DNA from 2 places in the Streptomyces sp. NPDC001194 genome. Region 1 is predicted to be linked to the other one. Evidence: riboswitches for the same ligand, from Rfam matches in the RefSeq annotation. Region 1 holds a riboswitch; the other holds the start of a gene.

Region 1 (7,506 bases):
CGAAGCGCTCGGGCCCGTGCAGCGTGAAGGAGCGGAAGGAGGGCTTGCCGTCGAAGGCGGCGCCGAAGGTCACGTACCCCTCGAAGTCGCCGGTCAGGGCGAGCCCCTTCAGCCGCGGCAGACGGATCTTGACCAGCTCCGGTCCGCGGTACGTGCCGTTGCCCGCGCGGTCGTGCGCCGCGGCGGGATGCAGCCGGATCTGGAGGAAGTGCTTCCCGGCCAGCGGAACGGGTGCGCCGGACCCGTCGTGGACCAGTCGCGGGACGCGGGTGACGGTGGCCTGGGGGACGTGTCCCCGCAGGTCGATGACGATGCGGTCGTACGTGCAGTGCCCGCCCCAGCGGGCGTTCACGACGAGCGGCGCGGGCCGGACGGCGGCCGAGGCCGGCGCGGCGAGGGTGATCCCGGCGGTGAGCAGCGCACCCGTGGCGAGGGCCAAGAGCCGCCGGCGGCGGAGATGGTTCATGACGTCCCCCTGATTCTTCAGAGGCGGGGACCGGTGTCACTGCTGAGGACACTCCCCGGCGGGCTCATGGTTGCACCCAGACCGCATCAAAACAAAAGAAACAATCCCAAAAAGGACCCTATCGGGGCAGGAGGGTGCTCAGCTCGGCGTCGAGGTCGTAGTGCCGGCGCTCCTCGCCCCGCGGCACCAGGGTGACCAGCCGCCTGCACAGCACCCGTACGTCCTTCGCACGGGCGGACACTACGCAGCTCTGCGCGCCGTTGGTGAAGGCGAGGAAGACCCGCGGCTCACCGCCCCGCCACCGCGGCCACACCCGGATGTCCCCCTCGCCCGTCGCGCAGGTCTCCCCGTCGAGCAGCAGGTCGCGGGAGAACACCCAGCGCGCCAGGTGCATCCCGGCGCCCCGGAAGTCGAGCGCCAGCTCGTAGGGCCGGTCCCGGCGGTACGTGAAGGCCCCGAACACCGGCACGGGCTCGGGCGAAGCCTCCAGCCGGAGCGGGAGGACGCGGTGCTCGATGCCGTCCATGCGCTGGCCTCTCTGTCGTGTCCCGGCCGGGGCGCTCGCGGCCCCTTCGGGCAAGCTAGCCCACCGCCCGGCCGCCCCCGCGGGCCGAAGGTCCCGACCCCGGGGGCCGCTGGGCCCCTCTTCTCACAGGAAAGGCGGCGGGAACGCGAAGGGCCCGCCCTCCGGGGGAAGGGCGGGCCGCCGCGTCACCGGTCCGTCACGGGACGGGGTGGAAGACGAGCGAGCCGTTGGACTGCCCGATCGCGGTGGAGCCGGCGCCGTTGGCCTGGGCGCCGTTGCCCTGGTTGGACGCCCCGGAGCCCGTGGCGACCTGCTGGGTGGTGGAGGAGTTGCCGAGGTTGGCGCCGGCCACCCCGCTGCCGAGGATCTCGCCGACGGCGGCGTTGGACGAGACGCCCGCACCGGCCCCGTTGTCGGCCCGGGCCGTGCCCGCGAAGAGCGCGACGGCGAAGGGGAGCGCTGCGACGGCCGCCAGGGCGCGGATGCTGCGGTTGCTTGCCATGAAGAAGTCCTCCCGAACACGAAAGGCCGCGGTCGAAGGCGGCCGGCCGGCCGCCGGGGGTGTGGCCGCGACGTCACGTGATCACCATGGCGCATGTGATCACCGGGAAACCAGGGCGGAGCGGAGGGTTCGCCCTCACGCGTGATCAACTCGACCCAAACCTCAATTGGCCTGCGGATTCACCGTGTTGTGGAACGCGGAGGGGCCCGGCGCACCGCGCCGGGCCCCTCCTTCGTCACGCGCTGCGGATCAGCATTCGATGACGTTGACCGCCAGGCCGCCGCGGGCGGTCTCCTTGTACTTGATCTTCATGTCGGCGCCCGTCTCCTTCATGGTCTTGATGACCTTGTCGAGGGAGACCTTGTGGGTGCCGTCGCCGCGCATGGCCATCTTGGCCGCGGTGACGGCCTTGACCGCCGCCATGCCGTTGCGCTCGATGCACGGGATCTGGACCAGGCCGCCCACCGGGTCGCAGGTCAGGCCCAGGTTGTGCTCCATGCCGATCTCGGCCGCGTTCTCCACCTGCTCCGGGGTGCCGCCCAGCACCTCGGCGAGGGCGCCCGCCGCCATCGAGCAGGCCGAGCCGACCTCGCCCTGGCAGCCGACCTCGGCGCCGGAGATCGAGGCGTTCTCCTTGAACAGCAGGCCGATCGCGCCGGCCGCCAGCAGGAAGCGGACCACGCCCTCCTCGTCGGCGCCGGGCACGAAGTTCACGTAGTAGTGCAGGACCGCGGGGATGATGCCCGCGGCGCCGTTCGTCGGGGCGGTGACCACCCGGCCGCCGGCCGCGTTCTCCTCGTTCACGGCCATCGCGTAGAGGGTGATCCACTCCATCGACAGCGCCAGCGGGTCGCCCTCGGTGCGCAGCTTGCGGGCGGTGTTCGCGGCCCGGCGCCGGACCTTCAGGCCGCCCGGCAGGATGCCCTCGCGGGACATGCCGCGCGCGACGCACGCCTGCATGACCCGCCAGATCTCCAGCAGGCCCTCGCGGATCTCCTCCTCGGTGCGCCAGGCCTTCTCGTTCTCCAGCATCATCGCGGAGATCGACAGACCGCTTTCGCGGGCCATGCGCAGCAGCTCGTCGCCGCTGCGGAACGGGTACTTCAGCACCGTGTCGTCGAGCTTGATCCGGTCCTCGCCGACCGCGTCCTCGTCGACCACGAAACCGCCGCCGACCGAGTAGTACGTCTTCTCCAGCAGCGGCGCGCCCGCGGCGTCGTACGCGAAGAGCGTCATGCCGTTCGCGTGGTACGGCAGGGACCGGCGGCGGTGCAGGATCAGCTGGCTCGGCTCGTCGAAGGCGATCTCGTGCGCCTCCCCTATCTCGGTGCCGAGCAGCCGCAGGCGGCCCGTCCTGCGGATGCGCTCCACCTCGTCGTCGGCGGTCTCCACGTTCACCGAGCGGGGGGAGTGCCCCTCGAGGCCCAGCAGCACCGCCTTGGGCGTGCCGTGGCCGTGGCCGGTGGCGCCGAGGGACCCGTACAGCTCCGCCCGGACCGCCGCGGTCTGGGCGAGCACGCCGTCCTTCTTCAGCCGGGTCACGAACATGCGGGCCGCCCGCATCGGGCCGACCGTGTGGGAGGAGGAGGGGCCGATGCCGATGGAGAAGAGGTCGAACACGGAGATGGCCACGGTGGCGGACTCCCTTGTCTGCTCGTGGGTGGAGGGGCAGGCGGGGTGGATCGTATGAGGGGGGATTGTTCGGATTTTGTCCGACAGTCGAGCTTAACGTGGCGAGGTGAACGTTTCGTCTGCCCGCGATGGTCGCCGGACGGCGCTCGGGTATGGCTCGTGTCACACAGGAAGGGCCCGGCCCTGTGTGACACCAGGCCGGGCCCTCCCAAGCCGTCGCTAGAGCGTCGGGTACAGCGGGAACTTCGCGGCGAGCGCGGAGACGCGCGCCTTGAGGTCCTCGGCGTCGTACGCCGGCTTCAGCGCCTGCGCGATGATCTCGGCGACCTCGGTGAACGCCTCGGCGTCGAAACCGCGGGTGGCCAGCGCCGGCGTGCCGATCCGCAGGCCCGAGGTGACCATCGGAGGCCGCGGGTCGTTCGGGATCGCGTTCCGGTTGACCGTGATGCCGACCTCGTGGAGGCGGTCCTCGGCCTGCTGGCCGTCCAGCTCGGAGTTGCGCAGGTCGACGAGGACCAGGTGCACGTCGGTGCCGCCGGTGAGGACGTCCACGCCCACGGCCTTGACGTCGTCCTGGACCAGGCGGGCGGCGAGGATCTTCGCGCCCTCCAGGGTGCGCTCCTGGCGCTCCTTGAACTCGGGCGAGGCCGCCACCTTGAAGGAGACCGCCTTGGCCGCGATCACGTGCTCCAGCGGGCCGCCCTGCTGACCGGGGAAGACCGCGGAGTTGATCTTCTTGGCCAGTTCCTGCGTCGACAGGATGACACCGCCGCGCGGACCGCCGAGGGTCTTGTGCGTGGTGGTGGTGACGACGTGGGCGTGCGGCACCGGGTTCGGGTGCAGGCCCGCGGCCACCAGGCCGGCGAAGTGCGCCATGTCGACCATCAGGTACGCGCCGACCTCGTCCGCGATGCGGCGGAAGGCGGCGAAGTCCAGCTGGCGCGGGTACGCGGACCAGCCGGCGACGATCAGCTGCGGCTTGGACTCCTTGGCGAGGCGCTCGACCTCGGCCATGTCCACCTCGCCGGTCTCGTCGACGTGGTACGGGACCACGTTGTAGAGCTTGCCGGAAAAGTTGATCTTCATGCCGTGGGTCAGGTGACCGCCGTGGGCCAGGTTCAGGCCCATGATCGTGTCGCCCGGCTTCAGCAGCGCGAACATCGCGGCGGCGTTCGCCTGCGCACCGGAGTGCGGCTGGACGTTCGCGGCCTCGGCGCCGAAGAGCGCCTTGATGCGGTCGATCGCGATCTGCTCGACCACGTCGACGTGCTCGCAGCCGCCGTAGTAGCGGCGGCCCGGGTAACCCTCGGCGTACTTGTTGGTCAGGACCGAACCCTGGGCCTCCATGACGGCGACCGGAGCGAAGTTCTCCGACGCGATCATTTCCAGGGTGGACTGCTGGCGGGCGAGCTCGGCGTCGACGGCGGCGGCGACGTCGGGGTCGAGCTCGTGGAGGGGGGTGTTCAGAACAGACATCAGGATCCCCTGGGGTCGTTACTTACCGGCGGTGAGCTGCGCGTACTCCTCGGCGGAGAGCAGGTCGTCCTGCTCGTCCGTGATACGCACCTTGAACAGCCAGCCGCCCTCGAACGGAGCGGTGTTCACGAGCGCCGGGTCGTCCACGACGTCCTGGTTGGCGGCGACGACCTCACCGGTGACGGGGGAGTACAGGTCGCTGACGGACTTGGTCGACTCCAGCTCGCCGCAGGTCTCGCCCGCGGTCACCGTGTCGCCGACCTCGGGGAGCTGGGCGTAGACGACGTCACCGAGCGCGTTGGCCGCGAACTCCGTGATGCCGACCGTCGCGACGCCGTCCTCGGCGGTCGACAGCCACTCGTGCTCCTTGCTGTAACGCAGCTGCTGGGGGTTGCTCATGACCTGATTCTCCTGGATGCGGGGGAGTACGAACGAACGGTGGTCTTGCGTACTGAGACGGAGGGGAGTTACTTCTGCCGCTTGTAGAACGGCAGGGCCACGACCTCGTACGGCTCATGCGTACCGCGAATGTCCACGCCGACGCCGGAGGTGCCGGGCGCGGCGTGCGCCGCGTCCACGTACGCCATCGCGATCGGCTTGCCGAGCGTCGGGGACGGGGCGCCCGAGGTGACCTCGCCGATCACCTGGCCGTCGGCCACGACCGGGAACCCGGCGCGCGGGACGCGGCGGCCCTCGGCGATCAGGCCTACCAGCTTGCGCGGCGGGTTGGTGGCGGCGCGCTCGGCGGCGGCCTCCAGCGCGGCGCGGCCGACGAAGTCACCCTCCTTCTCGAACTTCACGACCCGGCCCAGCCCCGCGTCGAACGGGGTCAGGGAGGTGGTCAGCTCGTGCCCGTACAGCGGCATGCCCGCCTCCAGGCGCAGCGTGTCGCGGCAGGACAGGCCCGCCGGGACCAGGCCCGCGCCCTCGCCGGCCTTGGTCAGCGCCTGCCACAGCTCGACGGCGTGCCCGGGGGAGACGAACAGCTCGAAGCCGTCCTCGCCCGTGTAGCCCGTACGTGCGATCAGGGCGGGCACGCCCGCGACGGTGCCCGGCAGGCCGGCGTAGTACTTCAGCCCGTCCAGGTCGGCGTCGGTGAGGGAGGCGAGGATGCCGGGGGACTCCGGTCCCTGGACGGCGATCAGCGCGTAGGCGTCGCGGTCGTCGCGGACCACGGTGTCGAAGCCGGCGGCGCGCTCGGTCAGGGCGTCCAGGACGACCTGGGCGTTGGAGGCGTTCGCGACGACCATGTACTCGCTCTCGCCCAGGCGGTAGACGATCAGGTCGTCGACGATCCCGCCGTCCTCCTGGCAGATGTGCGTGTAGCGGGCGCGGCCGACGCCGACGGTGGAGATGTTGCCGACCAGCGCGTAGTCCAGGGCCTTGACGGCCTCCGGGCCGGTCAGCGTGATCTCGCCCATGTGGGACAGGTCGAAGAGGCCGGCCTTGGTCCGTACGGCGTTGTGCTCGTCGCGCTCACTGCCGTACCGCAGGGGCATGTCCCAGCCCGCGAAATCGGTCATGGTCGCACCGAGCGAACGGTGCAGCGCATCGAGGGCGGTCAGGCGGGGGGCAGTGCTCATGGGTGTGGCTCCCGGGTCCCAGGGCATGACATGACGAGGACGATCCTCCCCATCTGTCATCGGAACCTGAGAGGTTCGCCGAGAGTTCCCGGTCGGACCCGGGGAACGTCGACTTGCACCTTGGGTGGAGCGCACGCGGATGCCGTCGCGGGGGACGGTGGCGCGGCTCGCTTTTCAGATCTGCCTCATCCACGCGGTACGGGGCCTGAGAGATTCAAGGGAGGTACTTGCTCCTTCGGCGCCCGGGCACCGCCTCGCGGCGTGCCGGGACTCTCCCGCGCGGATTCAAGCGGCCGGTATGCAGTTGGTCCAGATGGCGCACATCATTGCACGCCGTCCGGGCGATCGGGGGTGCGGGCCCGGAAGAACGTGCGAAGCAACGGACGGAAGGGGCGCGAACCGGTGACGGCGGGACCGGTACGACGGACCGGTGCGTCGGACCCGCGGCGCATCCGCCACGGCCGGGATCGGCCGGGATCGGCCGGGATGGGCCGGGATGGGCCGACCGGAACCGGGCGTGCCGTATTACCGTCTCTTTACACTCAGTGGGCATGGGGCCCCCGCAGGGCCCGATTGGGGGAGGCGATCACTGTGCGGCGATTCGGAGTGCTGGCGTTGACCGGGACGGGGTCCGTGGACGGGGTGCCGGCGGCGCGCCGGGCGCGCGCCGAGGACGCCCTCGTACGCGACCTGCGCGGCCGGGGCGCGCACGGACCGCAGTGGCTCGGCTTCGCGGAAGGGGACATCGTCGTCGTGTCCGGCCTCCCGGGCGGCGGCAAGAGCACGCTGATCAAGCGGGCCGCGCAGGACGGCGGCATCGACTCCCAGGACGTGCGGGAGCGCTGGGAGCGCCGGATGCCGAGCGCGCTGCCGTACGCCGCGTACCGGCCGCTGGTCCGCTTCGCGCACTACTGGGGGCTCTGGCGGACCCTGCGCTCCGGCGCCTCGGCGGTGGTCCACGACTGCGGAACGCAGTCGTGGGTGCGCGGCCTGCTGGCCGCCTCCGCGCGGCGGCGGGGCCGGGCGCTGCACCTGCTGCTGCTGGACACCAGCCCGGAGGAGGCACTGGCCGGGCAGGCGGCGCGCGGCCGCGGGGTGTCGGCGTACGCCTTCGCCCGCCACCGGGGAGCGGTGGCCCGGCTGCTGCGCGAGGCCGAATCGGGCCGCCTTCCGGCCGGCTGCGCCTCGGCGGTCCTCCTGGACCGCGGCTCGGCGGCCCGCGTGACCCGCATAGCCTTCCGGACCCCCTAAAGGGTGTTGCAGAAGGCTCAGCCTTGGGCATTTTGCCTGTATGGGTGGGGTGTTGCGGGCTGAGCCGGTG
Region 2 (11,082 bases), on a different contig from region 1:
GCGGCGCGCCGCCCCTTGAACTCCTCCCGACGATCGGGCCCGCAGTGGCCGTGGCCCCGTCCGTGCTCGTGTTCGTGCTGTCCGTGTGAACGCATGACTGCGCTCCTTTCGTCTTCCGGTTTCACGTCATCGCTCTTGCGATGCCTCTACTATCGTTGACCCATCGCGATGCGTCAACGATATATCGGAAACTCGTACCGAACACGTGCGTGACCAGGCCAGTCATCCGCGATTGGCCTTTGTCGACGTTCAAGAAACGGTCCTACCGTCGGTCCATGCGCCTCCGAATCGTCGACGCCTTCACCGACCGCCCCTTCCGCGGCAACCCCGCCGGAGTCCTCCTCCTCGACGGGGAGTTCCCCCCGGACGCCTGGCTCCGGCAGGTCGCCGCCGAGGTCAACCTCTCCGAGACCGCCTTCGCCCGCCCGCTGCCGCCCGGCGGGGACGCCGACTGGGCCCTGCGCTGGTTCACCCCGACCGCCGAGGTCGACATGTGCGGCCACGCCACGCTCGCCACGGCGCACGTGCTCGCGACGAGCGGCCTGGCCACGGGGCTGATCCGGTTCTCCGCACGGTGCGGCATCCTCACCGCCCGGGCCGCCGGGGACGGCACGATCACCATGGACTTCCCGACGTCCTCGCTGACCCCGGTGGAGGCGGAGCCCGCCGTGCTCGGCGCCCTCGGCGCGGAGATCAGGTCGGTCCACGACACGTCCGAGCACATCGGCGACCTGCTCGTCGAGCTGGCGGACGAACGGGCCGTACGGGAGCTCACCCCCGACATCGCCGCTCTGCGCGGCCACGCCCGCCGCGGGGTGATCGTCACCGCGGCCGCCGAGGACCCCTCACGCGGGTACGACTTCGTCTCCCGCGGCTTCTTCCCGGCCTTCGGGATCGACGAGGACCCGGTCACGGGCAGCGCCCACACCGCGCTGGCCCCGTTCTGGGCCGCCCGGCTGGGCCGTACCTCGCTCGTCGGCCTCCAGGGCGGGGCGCGCACCGGCCGCGTCGCGGTCCGGCTGGCCGGCGACCGGACGCTCCTGACCGGCAACGCGGTCACCGTCATCGACGGCGAACTGCTGGCGCGCCCCTAGGCGGTGTGCGGAAGGGTCCGCCTACGGGGTCGGCAGCCAGCCGACCTTGCCCGCGAGCAGCGCGTACCCGCCGAAGGCCACGATGTCGAGCAGCGCGTGCGCGACGACGAGCGGGGCCACCCGGCCCCAACGGCGGTAGGCCAGGACGAAGACGACGCCCATCACCATGTTGCCGAGGAAGCCGCCGATGCCCTGGTACAGGTGGTACGAGCCGCGCAGCACCGAGCTGGCCAGCAGCGCGGCCGCCGGCGACCAGCCCAGCTGGTCGAGCCGGCGCAGCAGGTAGGCCAGCACGATGATCTCCTCGACCACCGCGTTCTGCAGGGCGGAGAGGATCAGCACGGGGAACTTCCACCACACGTCGGGCAGCGCCTCCGGCACCACCGTGAGGTTGAAGCCGCTCGCCCGCGCCGCCAGGTAGAAGGCCAGCCCCGCGCTCCCGATCCCGGCCGCGACCAGGGCTCCGCGCCCCAGGTCCCAGCCGGGCCGGGTGCGGTCGAAGCCCAGGGCCCGCAGCCCCGGCACGCCCTCCCGGGTCAGCAGGTGCGCGACCAGCAGCACCGGCACCAGCGCGGTGCCGATGCCGAACAGCTGCCAGGCCAGGTCCAGCCAGGGCCGGCCGGGGGCGTACGAGCCGTTGAGCGTGGCGGCCTGGTCCTTGAGCCCGCCCGGCTTGGTCAGCGAGCCGATGAAGCTGATCAGCGAGGAGACGGCGCTCGCCCCCAGCGACAGCGCCAGCACGAGCAGCGTCTCGGTGCGCAGGACCCCCCGCCCGTCCTCGTGCAACGCCTTGACCACCGGCTCCGGATCCGCCCGCACGTCCGACTCCCGTCCCGCCGTTCCGCTTCGTCCACCCCATACTGCCTCTTCGGACGGGGAAGGGGATCACCGGACCCGGAACGCGGGCGGAGCCGCCGGTCAGCGCCGTACCGGAACCGCCGCGCTCACCTCCTCGTCCGCCAGTCCGACCGGCCAGGTGTGCACGGGGTCGCCCTTGTGCATCAGCTCGCTGTAGCGCCGGGTGATGGCGGCCAGCGCCTCGTCCCTTCCCATTCCGGACGCGAGCGCGCGGTGGTAGGTGTCCACCTGCCAGGTCGCCCCGTTGACCCGGCGCTGGCAGCGCTCCTCGATGATGCCGAGGTAGTGGTCCCGGTCGGCGGGCTCGATGCCCCAGGCGTCCAGCCCTGCCGCCGCCATCGGCAGCAGCTCGTCCAGGACCAGGCGCACGGCGGACACGCTGGCGAGGCCGCCGCCCCGGCCCCGGCGCGGCCAGCGCAGCCGGGCGTCGATCCCGTACCGGCAGGCCGCGTCGAAGTTGGCCTCCGCCTCGGCGAACGGCAGCCGCGTCCACACCGGCCGCTGCTCGTCGGCGAGCGTCCGGACGAGCCCGTAGTAGAAGGCGGCGTTCGCCACCACGTCGGCGACCGTCGGCCCGGCCGGCAGCACCCGGTTCTCCACCCGCAGGTGCGGGATCCCGTCGGCGACCCCGTACACGGGCCGGTTCCACCGGTAGACCGTTCCGTTGTGCAGGACCAGCTCCTGCAGGCTCGGCACCCCGCCCTCGGCGAGCACCCGCAGCGGCTCCTCCTCGTCGCAGATGGGCAGCAGCGCCGGGAAGTACCGGACGTTCTCCGCGAAGAGCTCGTACGCCGACTCCACCCAGCGCTCCCCGAACCAGGTCCGCGGCCGCACCCCCTGGGCCTGCAGCTCCGGCGGCCGGGTGTCGGTGGCCTGCGTGAAGAGCGGCGGCCGCGACTCCCGCCACAGCTCGCGCCCGAACAGGAACGGCGAGTTGGCGCCGACGGCTATCTGTACGGCGGTCACCGCCTGCGCCGCGTTCCACACGTCGGCGAACCGGGCCGGCGTCACCTGCAGGTGCAGCTGTACGGAGGTGCAGGCGGCCTCCGGGACGATCGACCCGGTGCTCCAGGTGAGCCGCTCGACCCCGTCGATGTCGAGCAGGAAGTCCTCGCCGCGCATCATCAGGATCTGCTCGTTCAGCAGCGAGTAGCGGTCCACCGCGGACAGGTTGGCGGTGACCAGGTCGGAACGGGTGATCGTCGGCAGGATGCCGATCATCACCACGCCGGCGTCGATCTCCGCGGCCTGCCGGTGGGCATAGCCGAGCCCCGCGCTCAGTTCCTCGGCGAGCCGGTCGAATACCCGGCCGCCGAGCCGGTGCGGAAGTACGTTGACCTCAAGGTTGAACATTCCCAGTTCCGTTTGGAAATCCTGGCTCGCTATCCGCTCCAGAACCTGGGCATTCACCATTCTCGGCAACCCGTCGGAACCCGCCAGATTCAGCTCGATCTCCAGTCCCATCATGTTCTTGGGTCGATCGAACCTCTTCTCCGCCAGAAGCCGCTCCAGCCCCTCCAGGCACTCGTGGAGCTTCCTCCGATACTTCTGCCGATCGGACAGGTCGAATCCGCCCGCCACGACCTTCTCCCCCATCGGAGCGTCCCTCCTCGATTTGCGCCTGGCCCATGCCACCCAGGCGCGCGTGTACGGTCGATGATGCCCCGGAGGCGAGATCGATAACGCCCGAGGGGGCGCGCGTGGCGGGGAGCGCGCGCCGGTTTGGCCGAAGGGCGCTATGGCACATTCACCTGGCAAGATGTCGTATGCAAATTCCGCATCGGTTTTGCCGGTTCCGGATAATGGGCGCTTTCCAGCCGAGCCCCCGTCCGGTAACCTCCGAGGTCAGCGCGACATGTTCGCGCGCAACCGGCATGAAAGCCATGTCAGCGGGACCGGTAAGCGCCTTGTCGGCAATAGGCGGGACAGCTAGCCGAAACACTGCGTGAACACATGTCGTATAAACTCCGCAAACGAGGCAGAGAGTTGGCGCGCGGCCATTGCCCCTCAGCCCCCCTCTGGCCCCAGAATGCGACAGCGCCGTCCGCACCTGCCCCGTTCCACAGGTCTCCCAAGTGAGAGGCGACCCACCATGCCGCTGCATGTCCCTCCGGCTCCCGCGCCCGCCCTGCGCAGCGTCCTCGCGGCACTCGGTTCCCCCACCGCCGTCCACGAGGCGCACACTCCGGCCCTGCGCGCGCTGCAGGGCCCGATGACCGCCGAACTGCCGCTGCCCGTCCACGTCCTGGACCGGCTGAACATCTCCCAGCTGGCAGCGGGGGGCCGCCCGCCCCGCACCCGGCTGACCGCCTGGCGGTTCCTGATCCGCAGCGGCGACCGCTACGTCGCCGCCGCGGACACCCGGCTGACGCCGGACGGCTGGGTCTTCTCCCATTTCTTCGAGGGTCCCTACGTTGCGGCCACCGAACGCGCCCTGCGCCAGGCGGAATCGCTCGGCAAGAACTACCAGCCGCGGCTGCTCTCCGTACCGGAGCTGTACATGCTGACGCTGTGGCTGCACGGGGCGGTCGGGGCCGATGCCTCCGCGGGGCTGCCCGCCGCCGCAGATCTGCTGGTTCCGCTGGCTCCGGCCCCGCCCGGGATCGCCCCGTACCGGCCGCACCCGGTGTCCGAACTGCTGCCCGTGATGACGCACCGGCTCACTCCTCCGAGCCCGCCGGTCCCGCCGTCGCTGGCCGCGCCGGCCGCCTGAGCGGGGTCCGGGCCTCGGTGCGGCGGGTCTGAGCAGGCGCGTTCCCTGCTGCTGGTCCGTACTGCCCATTCGGCCTAGCCCAGTCGGGTCACCCCCGAACCACCCGAAATGACAGGGGAGTTGACTTGAACCGCCCGCACGGGTGATGCGTCATCAATGTATGAGGACAGCTGCCGGGAAATCCCTGCGGACGCAACTCCGGAGGGCAACACTGGGACCCTGACCAAACCAAGACGTTGATACGGGGGGCGGCCATGAACAAAGCATCGAGCCGCAGCACACAGACCACACCGCAGCGAAAGAACGCATCCATGTGCCAGCACCAGCCAGCGTGCCCGTCAGCCGACTCCGCCGACCGGGAGGCCGCCAAGCCGTTGGCGAACCACCCGGAACAGGGCTGGAGCCTGCTGTGCAACGGCGTCCTGCTCTTCGAGGACACCGGTGAGCTGCTGCCGGACGGCCAGATCATCGCCCCGCACCGCCCGCTCGCGGCGGCGCATGTGATGAAGGCGGCCTAGCCGGCGACAACACTGAACGGGAACGGAGCAGAAGAGAACGACGAGGGGCCGGCCCGGGGATGATTCTCCCGGACCGGCCCCTCCGTCATGCCATCACGTCATACGAACATGTCAGTTGTCGTACTCGTCGAGCGGCGGGCAGGAGCAGACCAGGTTGCGGTCGCCGAAGGCGCCGTCGATGCGGCGCACCGGCGGCCAGTACTTCTCCGCCGCCGTGACCCCGCCGGGGAAGACGGCCTCGTCGCGGCTGTACGGGTGGCTCCACTCGCCGCCCAGCGCCGCCGCGGTGTGCGGGGAGTTGGCGAGCGGGTTGTCGTCCACCGGCCACTCGCCGCCCGCGACCCGGTCGATCTCGGCGCGGATGGCGATCATCGCGTCGCAGAAACGGTCGATCTCGGCGAGGTCCTCGGACTCCGTCGGCTCGATCATCAGCGTGCCGGCCACCGGGAAGGACATGGTCGGCGCGTGGAAACCGTAGTCGATCAGGCGCTTGGCGATGTCGTCCACGCTGACGCCCGTCGCCTTCGACAGCGGGCGCAGGTCGATGATGCACTCGTGCGCGACCAGGTTGCCCGGGCCCGTGTAGAGCACCGGGTAGTGCGGCTCCAGGCGCTTGGCGATGTAGTTCGCGCCGAGCACCGCCACCTGGGTGGCGCGCTTGAGGCCCTCGCCGCCCATGAGGCGCACGTACGACCAGGAGATCGGCAGGATGCCGGCCGAGCCCCACGGCGCCGCCGAGATCGGACCGACGCCCGTCTCCGGGCCCGCGGTCGGCTGGAGCGGGTGGTTCGGCAGGTAGGGGGCCAGGTGCGCCCGGACACCGACCGGGCCGACGCCCGGGCCGCCGCCGCCGTGCGGGATGCAGAAGGTCTTGTGCAGGTTGAGGTGCGAGACGTCGCCGCCGAAGTGACCCGGCTTGGCCAGGCCCACGAGGGCGTTGAGGTTGGCGCCGTCCACGTAGACCTGGCCGCCGGCGTCGTGCACCTGGGCGCAGATGTCGGCGACGTGCTCCTCGAACACACCGTGGGTCGAGGGGTACGTGATCATCAGCACGGCGAGCTCGTCGCGGTACTGCTCGATCTTGGCGCGCAGGTCGGCCTCGTCCACCTCGCCGTCGTCGGCGGTCTTGACGACGACGACCTTCATGCCGGCCATCACGGCGCTCGCGGCGTTGGTGCCGTGCGCGGAGGACGGGATGAGGCAGACGGTGCGCTGCTCGTCGCCGTTGGCCCGGTGGTAGGCGCGGACGGCCAGCAGGCCGGCGAGCTCACCCTGGGAGCCGGCGTTCGGCTGGATGGAGACCTTGTCGTAGCCGGTGACCTCGCAGAGACGTTCCTCCAGCTCGGTGATGAGCGTGAGGTACCCCTCGGCCTGCTCGACCGGGGCGAACGGGTGCAGCTGGCCGAATTCGGGCCAGGTGACCGGCTCCATCTCGGTGGTCGCGTTGAGCTTCATGGTGCAGGAGCCCAGCGGGATCATGCCGCGGTCCAGCGCGTAGTCCTTGTCCGACAGCTTGCGCAGGTAGCGCAGCATCGCGGTCTCGCTGCGGTGCTGGTGGAAGACCGGGTGCGCCAGGTAGTCGTCCGAGCGCAGCAGGCCCTCGGGCAGCGCGTCGGCGGTGGTCCCGTCCAGCGCCTCGAGGTCCGCGCTCACGCCGAAGGCGGCCCAGACGGCCTCGACGCCGGCGCGCAGCGTGGTCTCGTCGCAGGAGACGGAGACGTGGTCGGCGTCGACCTGGAACAGGTTGACCCCGCCCTCGCGGGCGGCGGCGACGACCTCGGCGGCCTTGCCGGGCACCCGGGCGGTGACGGTGTCGAAGTACGAGCCGTGCACGATCTCGACCCCGCCGGCCCGCAGACCGGCCGCGAGCAGGGCGGCGTAGCGGTGGGTGCGGCGGGCGATCGTCCGCAGGCCGTCCGGGCCGTGGTAGACGGCGTACATGCCGGCCATGACGGCGAGCAGCACCTGCGCGGTACAGATGTTGCTGGTGGCCTTCTCCCGGCGGATGTGCTGCTCGCGGGTCTGCAGCGCCAGGCGGTAGGCCTTGTTGCCGTCCGCGTCCACGGAGACGCCGACGAGGCGGCCCGGCAGCGAGCGGGCGTGCTTGTCCTGGACGGCCATGTAGCCGGCGTGCGGGCCGCCGAAGCCCATCGGGACGCCGAAGCGCTGGGTGGTGCCGACGGCGATGTCCGCGCCGAGCGCGCCCGGGGAGGTGAGCAGGGTCAGCGCGAGCAGGTCGGCGGCGACGGCGACGATCGCGCCGAGGCCGTGCGCCTGGTCGATGAGCGGCTTGATGTCCCGTACGGCACCGGAGGCGCCCGGGTACTGCAGGAGCACGCCGTAGACGCCGCGCTCGGCGACCTCGGCCGGGATGCCCTCGGAGAGGTCGGCGACGACGATCTCGATGCCGATCGGCTCGGCGCGGGTCTCGATCACGGCGATGGTCTGCGGCAGCGCGTCGGCGTCGACGAGGAAGATGTTGCCCTTGGACCTGCCGACGCGGCGGGCCAGCGTCATGGCCTCGGCGGCCGCGGTGCCCTCGTCGAGCAGGGAGGCGCCGGAGGTCGGCAGGCCGGTGAGGTCCGCGACGACGGTCTGGAAGTTGAGGAGCGCCTCCAGGCGGCCCTGCGAGATCTCGGGCTGGTACGGGGTGTACGCCGTGTACCAGGCCGGGTTCTCCATGACGTTGCGCAGGATCACCGGCGGGGTGAAGGTCCCGTAGTAGCCGAGACCGATCATCGGGGTCAGGACCTGGTTGCGGTCGGCGAGCGAGCGCAGCTCGGCGAGCACCTCCGCCTCGGTCCGCGCCTCGGGCAGATCCAGCGCCTCGGCGCTCTTGATCACATCCGGTACCGCGGCGGCGGTCAGTTCGTCCAGCGAGCCGTAGCCCACGTGGGCGAGCATCTTCGCCTGCGCCTCGGCATCCGGGCCGATGTGGCGCTGCTCGAAGGGGATGCCTCGCTCCAGCTGGGAGAGCGGAATGCGGTTGGCGGTCATGTACGGAGGCCTCCTGGGTCGTACGACCTGCGAGGGGCACCACGGCGCGGGCACCCGGACGGCCTCCCCCTCTGTCATCTCAACCTGAGAGCTTCACCGGAGCCAGCGGGGGTGGCCCGCGGATTCCGGCTTTCACCGTCGGTGAGGAGGGGAACCGGCACTGCGCGCCCGGTACCCGCCCCTGCTTTCCAGAGTGGCCTCTTCACGTGCGGTACGTATGCCTGAGAGATTCCGGGGAGGATTTGCTCCTTCGGCGCCTCCGTCGTGCTCACTCGGAGGACTCTCCCGCACAGGGTCAACAGCCGTCACCCAGCCTACCAGCGAGGTTCCCGCACCTGCCTCGAGTGGCCTGCACTCCGGAAATGCCCTTCTGTTGTCATTACGGAGGAGTTGCGACCATATGGAGGGACCGTGCAGACCGACATCGATCCGCGCAGCCTGATCGGCCGCAAGGCGTTCGACCGCAACGGAACCAAGATCGGCACCGTCGACGAGGTCTACCTCGACGATGCCACGGGCGTGCCCGAATGGGCCGCCGTCCGGACCGGCCTGTTCAGCCGGGACGCCTTCGTCCCGCTGGAGCCGAGCGAGGTCGTCGACGACACCCTGCGGGTCCCCTTCGAGCGCTCCCTCATCAAGGACGCCCCGGACTTCGGCGTGGGCCGCCACCTCTCCCCCGAACAGGAGCTGCAGCTCTACCACCACTACGGACTGGACGTCTCCCTCCCGTCGGACATCCAGCGGGACTTCGGCCGCCTGGCGAACGGGGACGACACTCCCTAGTGGGTGTCCGCAAAGTAGCGCCGTCCGCCCGGAGGGCGGTCCGGGACTTTGCGGACACGCCCTAGGGCGATCCGCGAAGTCCCGTCTGCCCCGCGGTCCCCGCAGGGCGGCCTAGGCCGCCTCCGGATCCTCCCGCCCCACGAGGGGCAGCGGATCGGAAGGCTCCAGCTCGGGGTCCTCCACCCGGAAGGTGCGCACCCTGCCCGGCGCCGATCCGGGCTGCTCGAACCGCACGGTCACCCTCCCGACCCCGCTGCCCTGCACCCACCCCGGCCCGTACACGGCGTGCAGTACGTCACTCCCGGCCGCCCAGCGCCGCTCCGGGGCCGGGTCGGGCTCCCCTGCCGGCCCGACGGGCTCCGCGGCCTCTGCGGGCCCTCCAGGCCCTCCGGCCGCTCCCGCCCCCGCGGTCTCCGGGGCACCACGGGGCTCGGCGGCCGCGCCCTCCGCAGCCGCCTCGGCGGCCGCCTCCGCCTCCGCCGCCATCGACTGCGCGAACAGGTCCTCCTGCGTGTAGTCGGCGAGGCCCGTCACGCCCACTCCCAGCAGCCGGACCCCGCCCGTGGTGTCCACCCCCTCCAGCAGTCGCGCCGCTGCCTCCCGCACCACCGCGGGGTCGTCGGTGGGCCCCCGCAGCGTCTCGGAGCGGGTCAGGGTCGAGAAGTCGTACCGCCGCACCTTCAGCACGATCGTGCGCCCCGAGTGCCCCGAGCCCCGCAGCCGCTGCACGCACCGGTCGGCGAGCCTCTGCACCTCGGTCCGGATCCGCACCCGGTCGTGCAGGTCCACGTCGAAGGTGTCCTCCACCGACACGGACTTCGCGTCGCGCTCGGCGACCACCGGCCGGTCGTCCAGCCCCAGCGCCATCCGGTACAGCCCGACCCCGTGCGAGCGCCCGACCATCCGCACCAGCTCGTCCTCGCCGGCCTCGGCCAGCTCGCCGACCGTGGTGATCCCGGCGCGCCGCAGGTGTTCCCCCGTGACGGGCCCCACCCCGGGCAGCGTCCGCACCGACATCGGGGCGAGCAGCTCCCGCTCGGTGCCCGGCTCGATCAGCAGCAGCCCGGCCGGCTTGGCCTCCTCGGACGCCACCTTGGCCAGCATCTTGGAGCCCGCGAGCCCCACGGAGCCGCTGAGCCCCGTCGCGGCCCGGATGTCCGCCCGCAGCCGCTCCCCCGTCTCCCGGGCGCTCTCGGAGTCGAAGGCGGTCCCGCCCGCCTCCAGGTCCACGAAGGCCTCGTCCAGGCTGAGGGGCTCCACCAGCGGGGAGAGCTCCCGCAGCAGCCCCATGACGACCTCGCTGACCGCCTGGTACAGCCGGAAGCGCGGGATGAGGTAGGCGCCGTTCGGGCAGAGCCGGCGCGCCTGGGCCGTCGGCATCGCCGAGTGCACCCCGAAGCGCCGGGCCTCGTACGAGGCGGTGGCGACCACCCCGCGCGGTCCGAGCCCGCCGACGATCACGGCCTTCCCGCGCAGGCTCGGCTTCGACGCCTGCTCCACGGAGGCGTAGAAGGCGTCCATGTCCAGGTGCAGGATGGTCGGCGCGGATCTCACAGCCCCGATGCTGCCTCATGCCACTGACATTCGGCCGGGCCCGGGCCCGGCGTCCTCGGACCGCGCCGGGAAGGGTGCTCAGCCGGCCCGGTTGCGGCGCGCGGCGAGCTCGTCCGTCGAGTTGTGGCCCACCACCGTCTCGCCGGTGTCGACCCGCTCTCCGTGCAGCTGCGACAGCGCGTTCTCCACGTCGCGCCAGACCACGCCCACCGCGATCCCGAAGACGCCCTGCCCGCCCTGGAGCAGGCTCACGACCTGGTCCGGCGAGGTGCACTCGTACACGGTGGCGCCGTCGCTCATCAGCGTCATGCGCTCCAGGTCCGAGAATCCGCGGTCGCGCAGGTGCTGGACGGCGGTCCGGATGTTCTGAAGCGCCACCCCGGTGTCCAGGAAGCGCTTGACGATCTTGAGGACGACGACGTCCCGGAAGCTGTAGAGCCGCTGCGTCCCGGAGCCGTACGCGGGGCGCACCGTGGGCTCCACCAGCCCGGTCCGCGCCCAGTAGTCGAGCTGGCGGTACGTGATGCCCGCCGCGGCGCACGCGGTCGGTCCCCGGTAGCCGACC

The links. A riboswitch is a leader RNA that binds a small molecule or an ion and turns the genes downstream of it on or off. The one in region 1 is predicted to bind glycine.
Region 2: another riboswitch for glycine. It lies ahead of gcvP (aminomethyl-transferring glycine dehydrogenase); the one in region 1 lies ahead of gcvT (glycine cleavage system aminomethyltransferase GcvT).

Annotation. Positions count from the first base shown of each region.
Region 1 is NZ_JBIAXU010000025.1:104,571-112,076, forward strand. It holds gene ACFY1T_RS33090 (hypothetical protein) at 1-466, opposite strand, end outside; gene ACFY1T_RS33095 (SsgA family sporulation/cell division regulator) at 585-992, opposite strand; gene ACFY1T_RS33100 (hypothetical protein) at 1,189-1,494, opposite strand; gene ACFY1T_RS33105 (L-serine ammonia-lyase) at 1,744-3,126, opposite strand; gene glyA (serine hydroxymethyltransferase) at 3,346-4,602, opposite strand; gene gcvH (glycine cleavage system protein GcvH) at 4,621-5,001, opposite strand; gene gcvT (glycine cleavage system aminomethyltransferase GcvT) at 5,070-6,185, opposite strand; glycine riboswitch at 6,370-6,473, opposite strand; gene ACFY1T_RS33125 (AAA family ATPase) at 6,771-7,436, shown strand.
Region 2 is NZ_JBIAXU010000005.1:8,313-19,394, reverse strand. It holds gene ACFY1T_RS13880 (PadR family transcriptional regulator) at 1-95, opposite strand, end outside; gene ACFY1T_RS13875 (PhzF family phenazine biosynthesis protein) at 276-1,094, shown strand; gene ACFY1T_RS13870 (CPBP family intramembrane glutamic endopeptidase) at 1,116-1,913, opposite strand; gene ACFY1T_RS13865 (glutamate-cysteine ligase family protein) at 2,013-3,548, opposite strand; gene ACFY1T_RS13860 (hypothetical protein) at 4,045-4,665, shown strand; gene ACFY1T_RS13855 (DUF5999 family protein) at 4,977-5,183, shown strand; gene gcvP (aminomethyl-transferring glycine dehydrogenase) at 5,295-8,180, opposite strand; glycine riboswitch at 8,380-8,478, opposite strand; gene ACFY1T_RS13845 (PRC-barrel domain-containing protein) at 8,592-8,963, shown strand; gene ACFY1T_RS13840 (DNA polymerase IV) at 9,075-10,517, opposite strand; gene ACFY1T_RS13835 (MerR family transcriptional regulator) at 10,596-11,082, opposite strand, start outside.